2 regions of the Mycetocola sp. BIGb0189 genome follow, and region 1 is predicted to be linked to the other one. Evidence: riboswitches for the same ligand, from Rfam matches in the RefSeq annotation. Region 1 holds a riboswitch; the other holds the start of a gene.
The links. A riboswitch is a leader RNA that binds a small molecule or an ion and turns the genes downstream of it on or off. The one in region 1 is predicted to bind thiamine pyrophosphate.
Positions count from the first base shown of each region.

Region 1 (5,126 bases):
GGACGAAGTACGTGAAGTAGCGGGGACGCCCCGGAGGCCAGGACCGTTAGCCGCGTGAGGCCGGCGGCACCACGCGATCCGGCTCGGCGCTCAGCAGCAGATCGGCTCGGGCGCGCGGATTCCAGCGCGCCACATAGGTGTCAAAATCCGCCTGCCAGGCATCCCAGTGGGGAACGTATCCCTCCCCGTCACGGGCGAGGGCGCGTGCCTTGCGGAAGGTGTCCTCGGCGTCGATCCAGATTCCCAGGTCGGCCAGGTCCCCGGCGGGCCCCAACGTGCCGCAGCCCTCGATGACCAGCGGATTCCCGGGCTCGACCAGGGTCGCCGCGGTCACCACACCGCGTTCCCAGTCGTAGCCGTGCCAGAACCCGGGTTCGCCGCGGCGCAGCGGCGCCACCAGGTCTCGGGCCAGGGCCTCGGCGGCGGGCTCCAGGCCGTCCCAGCCGGGATACATCCAGTCCATTCGGATCAGGGTGGGTGTCCCCTCGGCCGGCCAGTGCGTGATCAGCTCATCGGCGAAGGTGGACTTCCCCGCACCGCTGGGCCCGTCAATCAGCAGAATCGGGTTCACACACCCGCCCAGGAGCGTGCGAACCCGATCGATCGCCTGCGGGGAGGCGGCCGCCGCCCTATCCAAAGAGGAAGTTCCAGTGGCCGGTCGCCACGCTTGTCCACACCACGATCACGCTGACCACAATACCAATCGCAAACAGCGCGAGGTCGGTGCGACCGAGGCGGGACTCCCGCGCCCAGGTGCGGGTGGTGGTGCCACCAAACCCGCGGGCCTCCATCGCCGTGGCCAGCTTGGTGCCGCGACGGATCGAGAGCACCAGCATCGCCAACGCCATGCCGGCAAAGCGACGGATCTTGCCCCGGTCGGCCACGCCGCGGGCGCGGCGGGCGAGTTCCAGCGCACGCCAGTCATCCAGGAACAGACCGATCATCCGAATCCCGGCCAGCGCCCCCAGCACAAAGCGGGCGGGAAGCTTGAGGATCTGCGCGAGCCCGTCGGCCAGATCGGTGGGGTCCACGGTCACAAACAGCACCACCGCGGGCAGCGCGATGGCCAGCACCCGCAGCACGGTGGCGATCGCGATCGTGATCGAGCCGTCGCTGATCTGCGCCAGTCCAAACTCCCAGTACACGGTCCCATCGGGCCGGCCGTAAAGCAGCATCGTGATGCCGGTCAGCGGCGCGGCGATCCACACCGGGAGCGTGCGCAGCCAAAACTGCCGCGGCGTCAGCCCGGCAAAGGGCAGCAGAATCGCCAGCGCGGCCAGCGCCGTGGCCGCCGAGACCCAGTCCAGGGTCAACAGCAGCACGATGGTCAGCGGAACCGGAACGATCAGCCGGGTCACCGCATTGGTCCGGTGGATCACCGCGGTACTGCGCGCGGTGAGTGCGGGGGCGGTTCCGGCGAGCGCGCTCATGCGGCCACCTCCGCGGATCCCGCCGTCAGGGTGAGGGTGCGATCGGCCAGGGCCGCCACAAACTCGGCATCGTGGCTGACGGTGATAATCGCCGAGCCCTCGGCGCGCAGCGCGCCGATCAGCTCGACCAGCCGCGCCCACGTTCCGGCATCCTGCCCAAAGGTGGGCTCATCCAGCACCAGAATGCTCGGCCGAGACACCAGAGCGGTCGCCACGGACAACCGGCGCTTCTCGCCTCCGGACAGGGTGAAGGGATGCGCGCGATCCAGTGCGCTCAGGCCCAGCCGGTCCAGAACGTCGGTGACACGCGCGTCCACCTCGGCCGGATCGAGCCCCAGAGCGCGCGGCCCGACCTCGAGCTCCCGTCGCACGGTGGTGGCCAAAAACTGGTGTTCGGGATCCTGAAACACGGTCCCGATGCGTTCGAGGAGCTGTGTGGACTTCCAGGCGATGGGTGAATCGCCGAGCCCGCGGTTCAGCTCCGCGGTGGCCCGCAGCTCACCGCCTTCGGGGCGCAGCAGACCCGCGAGGGTCAGCGCGAGGGTGGATTTACCGGCACCGTTCTCCCCGGTGATGGCCAGCACCTCCCCCGCACGCACGGTGGTGGTCACCGGGGATCCCACCGGAATCCCGCGCACCCGGGCGGTGACCAGGTTCCGGGCGTCCAGGAGATCGACCCCCGCGGGCTGCGCGGCGGGCAGTGACACACGGGGCGGATGGCCGGGAACCCAGACGCCCTCGCGCGCGAGTTCGGCACCGCGCTCGGAGAGCACCACATCCGGGTGTCCATCGGCGATCACCGCGCCCCCGGCGCCCAACACCACCACGCGATCTACCAGCGGCAGCCAGGTATCCACCCGGTGCTCGATCACCACGAAGGTGGCACCGGTCTGGTCAAGGACACGGCCCACGGCATCGCGCACCTCGGCGACGCCCACCGGATCCAGGTTTGCGGTGGGCTCATCCAACAGCAGCAGCCCCGGACGCATCGCAATCACCCCGGCGAGAGCCAGGCGCTGTTTCTGCCCGCCCGAGAGTGCCTGGGTTGAGCGATCGAGTGGGACATCCAGCCCCACCGCGTCGAGGGCCTCGCGCACGCGCACCCAGATTTCCTCGCGGGGAACCCCGAGGTTTTCGCAGCCAAAGGCCACATCGTCGCCCACCCGGGCGAGGATCATCTGCGAGTCGGGATCCTGCAGCAGCAGGCCGCTGCGGCCACGCTGATGCGCGGGGTCCTGCCCATCCACGGTCAGGCTGCCCTGCGTATCACCCTCATCGTCTCCGCCGAGGACACCCGCGAGCGCCTGCAGCAGGGTCGATTTTCCCGCACCCGAGGGGCCCAGGATCAGCACCCGCTCCCCCGGCGCAATATCCAGGGTCACGTTCTCCAACGCCCACGCGAGTCGGGAGGCGTGCCGCCAGCCCCAGTTCTGGATGCTGACGGCCGCCGGTACCACCGAAGTTGCCGAGGTCACGCTAAACCCGAACCCCCAGGCTGCGCCCCACCGCAAATCGGTTGAGCGCCCCGGTGGCCGCGAGGCCCTTGACCGCAAACCACACCAGCAGTCCCGCGATCAGCGCACCACCAATGATCTGAGCGCCCACATAGACGGTGATGAAACCCCAGCTGGCGCCCGGGCTCCAGAAGATGATCGAGTTGACCGCCCCGAAGATTCCCGCGGTGGCCCCGGCCAGCAGCGTAACCGGCAGGTTCCACACCCGGTAGGCGAAGAGCAGGAAGATGATTTCGGCACCGAGACCCTGAACCAGGCCCGCCTCAATCGTGGAGAAACCACCCCACTGGTTTCCCACCAGCGCCGAGACCAGTGCGGCGACGGTTTCCACATAGATGGCCGCGCCGGGCTTACGAATGACCAGCGCACCCAGCACACCACCGATGTACCAGACGGGTTCCAGGAGACCCTGGAATCCAGGCAGGACGGCCTCAAACGGGGCCTTGATCCCGCTCCAGCCGAGGTTGAACGCCACAAAAATCAGGGCGACGGCAACACCCAGGACGCTGGCCACAACGATGTCGACAACCCGCCAGCGGAAATTCAGACGCGGCGGAACCACTGCATTTTCTTTAATAGACACTGTGAACGTGCCCCTTTCTAATGAGAAATGGAGGCACGGGTTAGAGAAACTTATCCTCCCTGCGCTGGCATGATCCAGATCAGGTTTGACGGTCGAAGGTACGTACCTTCCTCTCAGCCCGGTGGATCCCGGACTCCCGTGTTACCCCGAGTATAGCGCGCGCCCGGCCCCACGCGGGGACCGGGCGTCACACGATACTTCGGGACAGGCTACTTCTTGAGCACCTTGATCAGCCGGGTGAGGATGCGACCAGCCACCCAGACCAGCGGGACCGAGACCACGATGGTCGCGAGCAGGTTGGGTTCAAAGCGCCAGCCGTTGCCGCTGCGCACGTACACACCCACGGGAACGGAGAGGCCGCCTCCGCCGCCCCCGCTGCCGGCCGGTTCCCCCTCGGTGCCCTCGGCGAATTCACCCTCCCCGGCGCCAAAACCAAAGCCGGTGAGCGCAACCGGGATCAGGGTTGCCCCCTCGACGGTGACCGGGTCACCATAGGAGGTTTGCACGCCCAGCTTCTGAAAACGGTCTGCGAGGTCCAACGCGATTTTCGTCATGCCCCCACGCTAGCGTGCTCGGCCGGATACGGATACCCCGATGCCGGTCTGTGTGGGTTCATGACACACGAAACCCCCACACCTGCACGGTATGGGGGTTCCGAATCCGGATGCTAGTTGTTGTCCAGCGGGAGTCCCGGCGGGTTCACCAGGGACTTCTTCACGGCCTCGTTTTTCAGGCCCCAGGCATCCAGCCACTGGCCGTACTGGCCGTTCTCGATCAGGTAGTTGATCGCGTCGGCGATGGGCTGAGCCAGTCCCGAGTCCTTCTTCACGGTGGCGGCGATCAGGCCCTCCAGGGTCTCCCCGGCCCCCGAGAAGATCCCGGCCGTACGGGTGGGGTTGGCGCTGCCCTCGGTGAGCTTATTGCCGTAGGCGATGCCCGGGTTCGGGCCGAAGTAGGCGTCGATCTTGCACGAGTTCAGCGCCAGGGTGGTGGCGTTGTTATCGGGGAAATAGGTGACCGTGAGGGTCTTGCCCTCGGCCTCCAGCTTGGTCTTCCACTCCAGCAGAATCTTCTCCTGGTTGGTGCCGGATCCCACGGCCACATTCAGGCCGTTGAGGTTTTCGAAGTTGTTATCAAACTCCCACTTATTGGAGGCCTTGACCTGGAAGGCGAGGTTGTCCCCGCGGTAGGAGGCGAAGTCGTACTTCTCCTTACGCTTTTCGGTGTCGGTGATGTTGGAGAATCCCACGTCGGTGGCACCGGTGTCGATGCCCACAAACAGGTTGTCCCAGGTGGCGTTTTTCACCTCGGGCTTGAGTCCGAAGACGCCGGCCACCAGGCGGCCCAGGTCGGGTTCGGCACCGGTCAGGGTTTCGTTATCATCGCCGGTGAATGCCAGCGGCGGGAAGCCCGAGGGCAGTGCGCCGATCCCGATGGTGAGCTTGCCCGAGTCGAGTACCTTCTTGGGCAGGGTCTTCCGGATCTCCTCTACGGCCGAAACCTTGATCTTGGTCTCGGTGCCGGCACCGTTGGAGAACGCGGCAACGGTCACGGTTCCGGTGTTGGCGGGGGCGGCTTCGGTGCTGCTGGAGCAGGCGG
Region 1 covers NZ_JANUED010000003.1:38,966-44,091, reverse strand. Annotated here, with positions in the region: gene M2390_RS04935 (hypothetical protein) at 1-20, shown strand, start outside; gene M2390_RS04930 (ATP-binding protein) at 47-571, opposite strand; gene M2390_RS04925 (energy-coupling factor transporter transmembrane protein EcfT) at 630-1,430, opposite strand; gene M2390_RS04920 (ABC transporter ATP-binding protein) at 1,427-2,905, opposite strand; gene M2390_RS04915 (ECF transporter S component) at 2,907-3,527, opposite strand; TPP riboswitch at 3,566-3,677, opposite strand; gene M2390_RS04910 (spore germination protein GerW family protein) at 3,737-4,081, opposite strand; gene M2390_RS04905 (transporter substrate-binding domain-containing protein) at 4,195-5,126, opposite strand, start outside.

Region 2 (5,126 bases), on a different contig from region 1:
GAGACCGCATCCAGCTGCTCCCGCAGGAAGGCCACGGGCGGCACGTGCACGCTGCGCACACCCCGGGTGTTCTGAGCAACCAGCGCGGTGACCACGGCCATCCCGAAACCGCCGTTGGCGGCGATGGACTTGAGGTCGGCCTGGATGCCGGCCCCACCGGTGGGGTCGGTGCCGGCGATCGAGAGGACACGGACCGGACCGGAGCCCTCCGGATTCAGGTTGGCAACGTCCGCGCTCATGCCGCGGCTCCGTTCCAGGCTGCACGCAGCTCGCGGGCCGCTGCTTCGGGGTCGGGGACGGCACAGATCGCAGACACCAGCGCCGCACCCTCCAGGCCCGCCGCACGCAGGATCGGCAGATCCGCGGCGTGCAGCCCACCGATGGCCACCGCGGGCAACGGCGAAGCGGCGGAGAGTCGCGCAACCGCCGGGTGTCCCAGCCCGTCCGGCGCATCGGCCTTGGTGGTCGTGTTGTGCAGCGGTCCGATGCCGATGTGATCCACCACCCCCGAGGCCGCGGCGGCCGCGATCTCCTCGGGGGTACTGGCGGACAGCCCGAGAATCGCGTCGGTGCCGATCAGCGAACGGATCGCGGTCACCGGCAGATCGCTCTGCCCCACGTGCACGCCGGCCACCCGGGCCGCCCGCACCCGGGCGGCGAGAAACACGTCCACCCGGTCGTTGACAATCAGGGAAACATGCGCGGGCAGAGCCGCCGAGAGGGCCTCAACGTAGGCGAGGAAATCGCGGGCCGACGCGTCCTTTTCGCGCACCTGCACGGTGTTGACGCCCCCGGCTACCGCGGCCAGCACACCGCCCACGGGATCGTGTCCGGCGGCGCGCAGCTGGGCGGTATCGGTCACCAGGTAGACCGAGAGGTCGGGCTGGGGCAGGCTCATGCGATCACCATCCGAGCGGCGATGTGCGCGGATGAGACCTCGTCCAGGGCGTCCAGGAACGCGATCTGGAAGCTACCCGGCCGTGGTGCCCGCTCGGCGGCGAGTTCGGCGGCGATGTTGTAGGTGCTGACCGCGGCCACGGCCGCCACCAGCGGGTCCTCGTCCACCGAGGCGAAGGCCGCCAGGACCGCGCCCAGGGCGCATCCCCCGCCGGTGATCCGGGTTTGCAGCACATGACCGTTGGACAGGCGCACAAACCGCTCCCCGTCGGTGATCAGGTCGGTGGGCCCGGAGACCGCGAGGACCGCGCCTGTTCGACGGGCGAGTGCCACCGCGGCATCCCGCGCACTCTCGACCCCGTCGGTCGCGTCCACGCCGCGTCCGCCGGTGCCCGCCTCGGCCAGCGCCAGGATCTCCGAGGCGTTGCCGCGAATGATGGTGGGGCGAAGCTCGCGCAGCTCCAGTGCGAGGGCCGTACGGACCGGCAGAGCGCCGATGGCAACCGGATCAAGCACCCACGGGGTGCCCGCCTCGTTCGCGGCGCTCACGGCCTCCCGGGCGGCTTCACGCTGTTCGGGCACCGGGGTGCCGAGGTTGATCAGCAGGCCCTGGGCGATGCGGGCAAACGGACCGGCCTCGCCGACGATGTCACACATCGCCGGGGCCGCCCCGAGCGCCAGCAGCGCATTGGCGGTGAAATTAGTGACCACCGCATTGGTGATGCTCTGCACGAGCGGCGCGGTTTCACGCACCCGCTCGAGGGCGGTCTGGGTCTGGAAAATAAGGTTTTCTGGCGTGCGCGACATGCGCGACATCCCTTCGCTAGTACAAGCTAGATCAGGTTCGACGGGTGTAATCTCAGCCCCGGAGGGCACCCCGTGTCACGTGGTTTTCGGGTGTCACGCTATCACACCCGGCCGGGTTACCGGCGAATCGCGGCGGCCGCCTAGCGGCGGCCCAGCCCGTGATAGGCCCAGCCCGCGCCGCGCCAGGCCGCGCGGTCCAGGCAGTTGCGTCCGTCAATCACGATCGGAGCCTCCACGAGGGCCGCGGCAGCAACGGGATCCAGGTTTCTAAACTCGGACCACTCGGTGAGAACCAGCACCAGCTCGGCACCGCGCAGGGCCGCATCGGTGGAGGTCACATAGTTGAGTTCGGGGGTGTGCCGGCGGGCGGTTTCAACCGCCTGTGGATCGGTCGCGGTCACCACGGCACCGCGGGCGGCCAGGCGGGTCGCGATATCGAGGGCCGGTGAATCTCGGACGTCATCACTATCGGGCTTAAACGCCAGTCCCAACACCGTAATCCGGCGACCGGCGAGGTCTCCCAAGATCGCCTCGGCTCGCTCCACCACGTGGTCGCGACGACGCAGATTGATGGCGTCCACCTCGGCCAGGAAGCCCAGCGACTCCCCCACCCCGAGCTCATTGGCCCGCGCCGAGAACGCGCGGATATCCTTGGGCAGACAGCCGCCGCCGAAGCCGATGCCCGCACGCAGGAAACGTGATCCGATGCGGTTGTCGTACCCGATTGCGGTGGCCAAATCGCTCACGTCACCGCCGGTCACATCGGCGATTTCGGCCATCGCGTTGATGAAGGAAATCTTGGTGGCCAGGAACGCGTTGGCGGCGACCTTCACCAGCTCGGCGGTGGCAAAGTCGGTGACCACGAGCGGGGTCCCGGCGGCCAGTGCATCGGCGTAGACCTCGTCCAGCAGTTCGCGTCCGGGAGCGCTGACGCTCTCTCCCTCACGGACCAGGCTCTCGGCAGCAAACCCATACACCAGGCGATCCGGGCGCAGGGTGTCCTGAACCGCAAAGCCCTCGCGCAGGAACTCGGGGTTCCACGCCAGCTCGGCCCCGCGCTCCCGTACGCGCGCGACCAGCGTCTCCGCGGTGCCCACCGGCACGGTGGACTTGCCCACCACCAGGTCCCCCGGAGACAACCGGGGCAGCAGGGTGTCCAGGGCCGCGTGCAGGTAGCTCAGATCCGCGGCACCGCCATCGGCGGCCTGCGGGGTACCCACACCGAGGAAGTGCACGCGGGCCTCGCGCAGGAGCTCGGGATCGGTGGTGAACCGGAGGTTCCCGCTTGCGCCGGCCTCGGAGAGCAGCTCGGGCAGCCCGGGCTCATAGAAGGGTGCACGGCCGGCAGCCAACGAGGCAATCTTCTCGGCGTCCACGTCCAGGCCGACCACCTCGTGACCGAGGGTCGCCATCGCGGCGGCGTGAACCGCGCCCAGGTATCCGCATCCGATAACCGAAATCTTCATCGGGCCAGCTCCGTTTCATTCAGCTCACGTACGAGAGTGGGCATCTTGCCGCCGCACTCGGTGAGATAACAGTTTCCGCACAGGGATTCGTAGCCGGCCTCGGTGCCGTCAATCACCACCTGCTCGCCGGAAAAGACGAAGCGGCCGTTCTCGATGCGCGCATTGAAGAGCGCCTTGCGCCCGCAACGGCAGATGGTCTTGAGTTCCTCGATGCTGTGAGCAATCTCCAGCAGGCGACGCGATCCGGGGAAGGCCACGGTTTGGAAATCGGTGCGGATGCCGTAGGCGAGCACCGGGACATCCTCCAGCAGCGCGATCTCCAGCAGCGCATCAATCTGCGTGGTCTCCAGGAACTGCGCCTCATCCACCAGCAGCGCGTGCACGGGCTCGCCGCCGCGCGCGCGAGCAAACAGCTCGTGCACATCGGTGCCCCCACCGATCAAAAAATCGGTCTGCCGGCTCACGCCTAAACGACTACTAATCGCGCCATCGGCCTTGGTATCGATGCCCGGCTTTGCCAGCAGCACACGATGCCCGCGCTCCTCATAGTTAAATGCGGCCTGCAGCAGGGCGGTGCTCTTGCCCGAGTTCATCGCCCCGTAGCGGAAATACAGTTTCGCCATTGGACCAGTCTAAGCGAGCCGGGGCATCCGCTGCCCCGGCTCGCTCACAGCGGGGACGCCTAGAGCTCGATCTGTAGGACCTCGGCGGTCTCGGCCAGCACCGCGCGGGCGCGGTCGGGATCGTCGTTGAGGTTGGTGCCGAGGGTCGGGATCATCCGGGTCAGTTCACGTTCCCAGCCCGAGTACTCGTTCGGGAAGCAGCGCTTGAGCAGATCGATCATGATCGGCACGGCGGTGGAGGCCCCCGGTGAGGCGCCCAGCAGACCCGCGATTGAGCCGTCTCCGGCGGCGATCAGCTCGGTGCCGAACTGCAGGATGCCACCCTTTTTCGGATCCTTCTTGATGACCTGGGCGCGCTGACCGGCCACGATCAGGTGCCAGTCCTTGGCCTCGGCGGTGGGCATAAACTCACGCAGCGCGGCGAGCTTCTTGGCCCGCGAGGCCGTCAACTCCTTGAGCAGGTACGAGATCAGCGAGGGGTTGTCCTTGGCGACCGCGAGCATCGGGATGATGTTGCCCGGACGCAGCTGGGTGATCAGGTCCCACAGGTTCCCGTTTTTCAGGAACTTGGGGCTGAATCCGGCATACGGCCCAAACAGCAGGCTCGACTGGCCGTCCACCACGCGCGCATCCAGGTGCGGCACCGACATCGGCGGGGCACCCACCGCGGCCTGGCTGTACACCTTGGCCGAGTGCTGGGCGACAATCTCGGGGTTGTCGGTCCGCAGGAACGCCCCGGAAATCGGGAAGACTCCGTAGCCCTTGATCTCGGGGATGCCCGACTTCTGCAGCAGCTTGAGCGCCCATCCGCCGGCACCCACAAACACAAACTTGGCGTTGATCTCACGCGGGGTGCGACCCACCAGATCACGCGAGCGGATGCGCCAGGTCCCATCGGCCAGCTTCTTCAGCCCGCGCACCTCGTGGTTGAGGCGCAGCTTGGCGCCCGAGGTCACCGCGGCGTCCATCAGTTCATGGGTCAGCGCGCCGAAGTCCACGTCGGTTCCGGCGCTCATCCGAGTGGCCGCATATGTATCGCCGGCCAGACGCTTTGTCATCAGCAGGGGCGCCCACTGATTGATCTGGCGCGTGTCGGTGGAGTATTCCATGGTCTGGAACAGCGGCTCGTTACGCAGCGCCTCGAAGCGCTTACGCAGGTACTCCACGTCCTTCTCGCCGTGGACAAAGGTCATGTGCGGGGCCGTGTTGATGAACGTGTTCGGGTCGTGCAGCACACCCTCACGCACCAGGTGCGCCCAGAACTGCCGGGACACCTGGAACTGCTCGTTGATCTGCAGCGCCTTGGCCGGATTGACGGTGCCATCCGGGGCCT
Region 2 covers NZ_JANUED010000004.1:43,312-48,437, forward strand. Annotated here, with positions in the region: gene M2390_RS07240 (bifunctional hydroxymethylpyrimidine kinase/phosphomethylpyrimidine kinase) at 1-239, opposite strand, end outside; gene thiE (thiamine phosphate synthase) at 236-898, opposite strand; gene thiM (hydroxyethylthiazole kinase) at 895-1,704, opposite strand; TPP riboswitch at 1,696-1,787, opposite strand; gene M2390_RS07255 (UDP-glucose/GDP-mannose dehydrogenase family protein) at 1,845-3,170, opposite strand; gene M2390_RS07260 (thymidine kinase) at 3,167-3,793, opposite strand; gene M2390_RS07265 (malate:quinone oxidoreductase) at 3,853-5,126, opposite strand, start outside.
Region 2: it holds a riboswitch for thiamine pyrophosphate, as region 1 does, so the genes downstream of both, thiM (hydroxyethylthiazole kinase) here and M2390_RS04915 (ECF transporter S component) in region 1, are expected to answer to the same signal.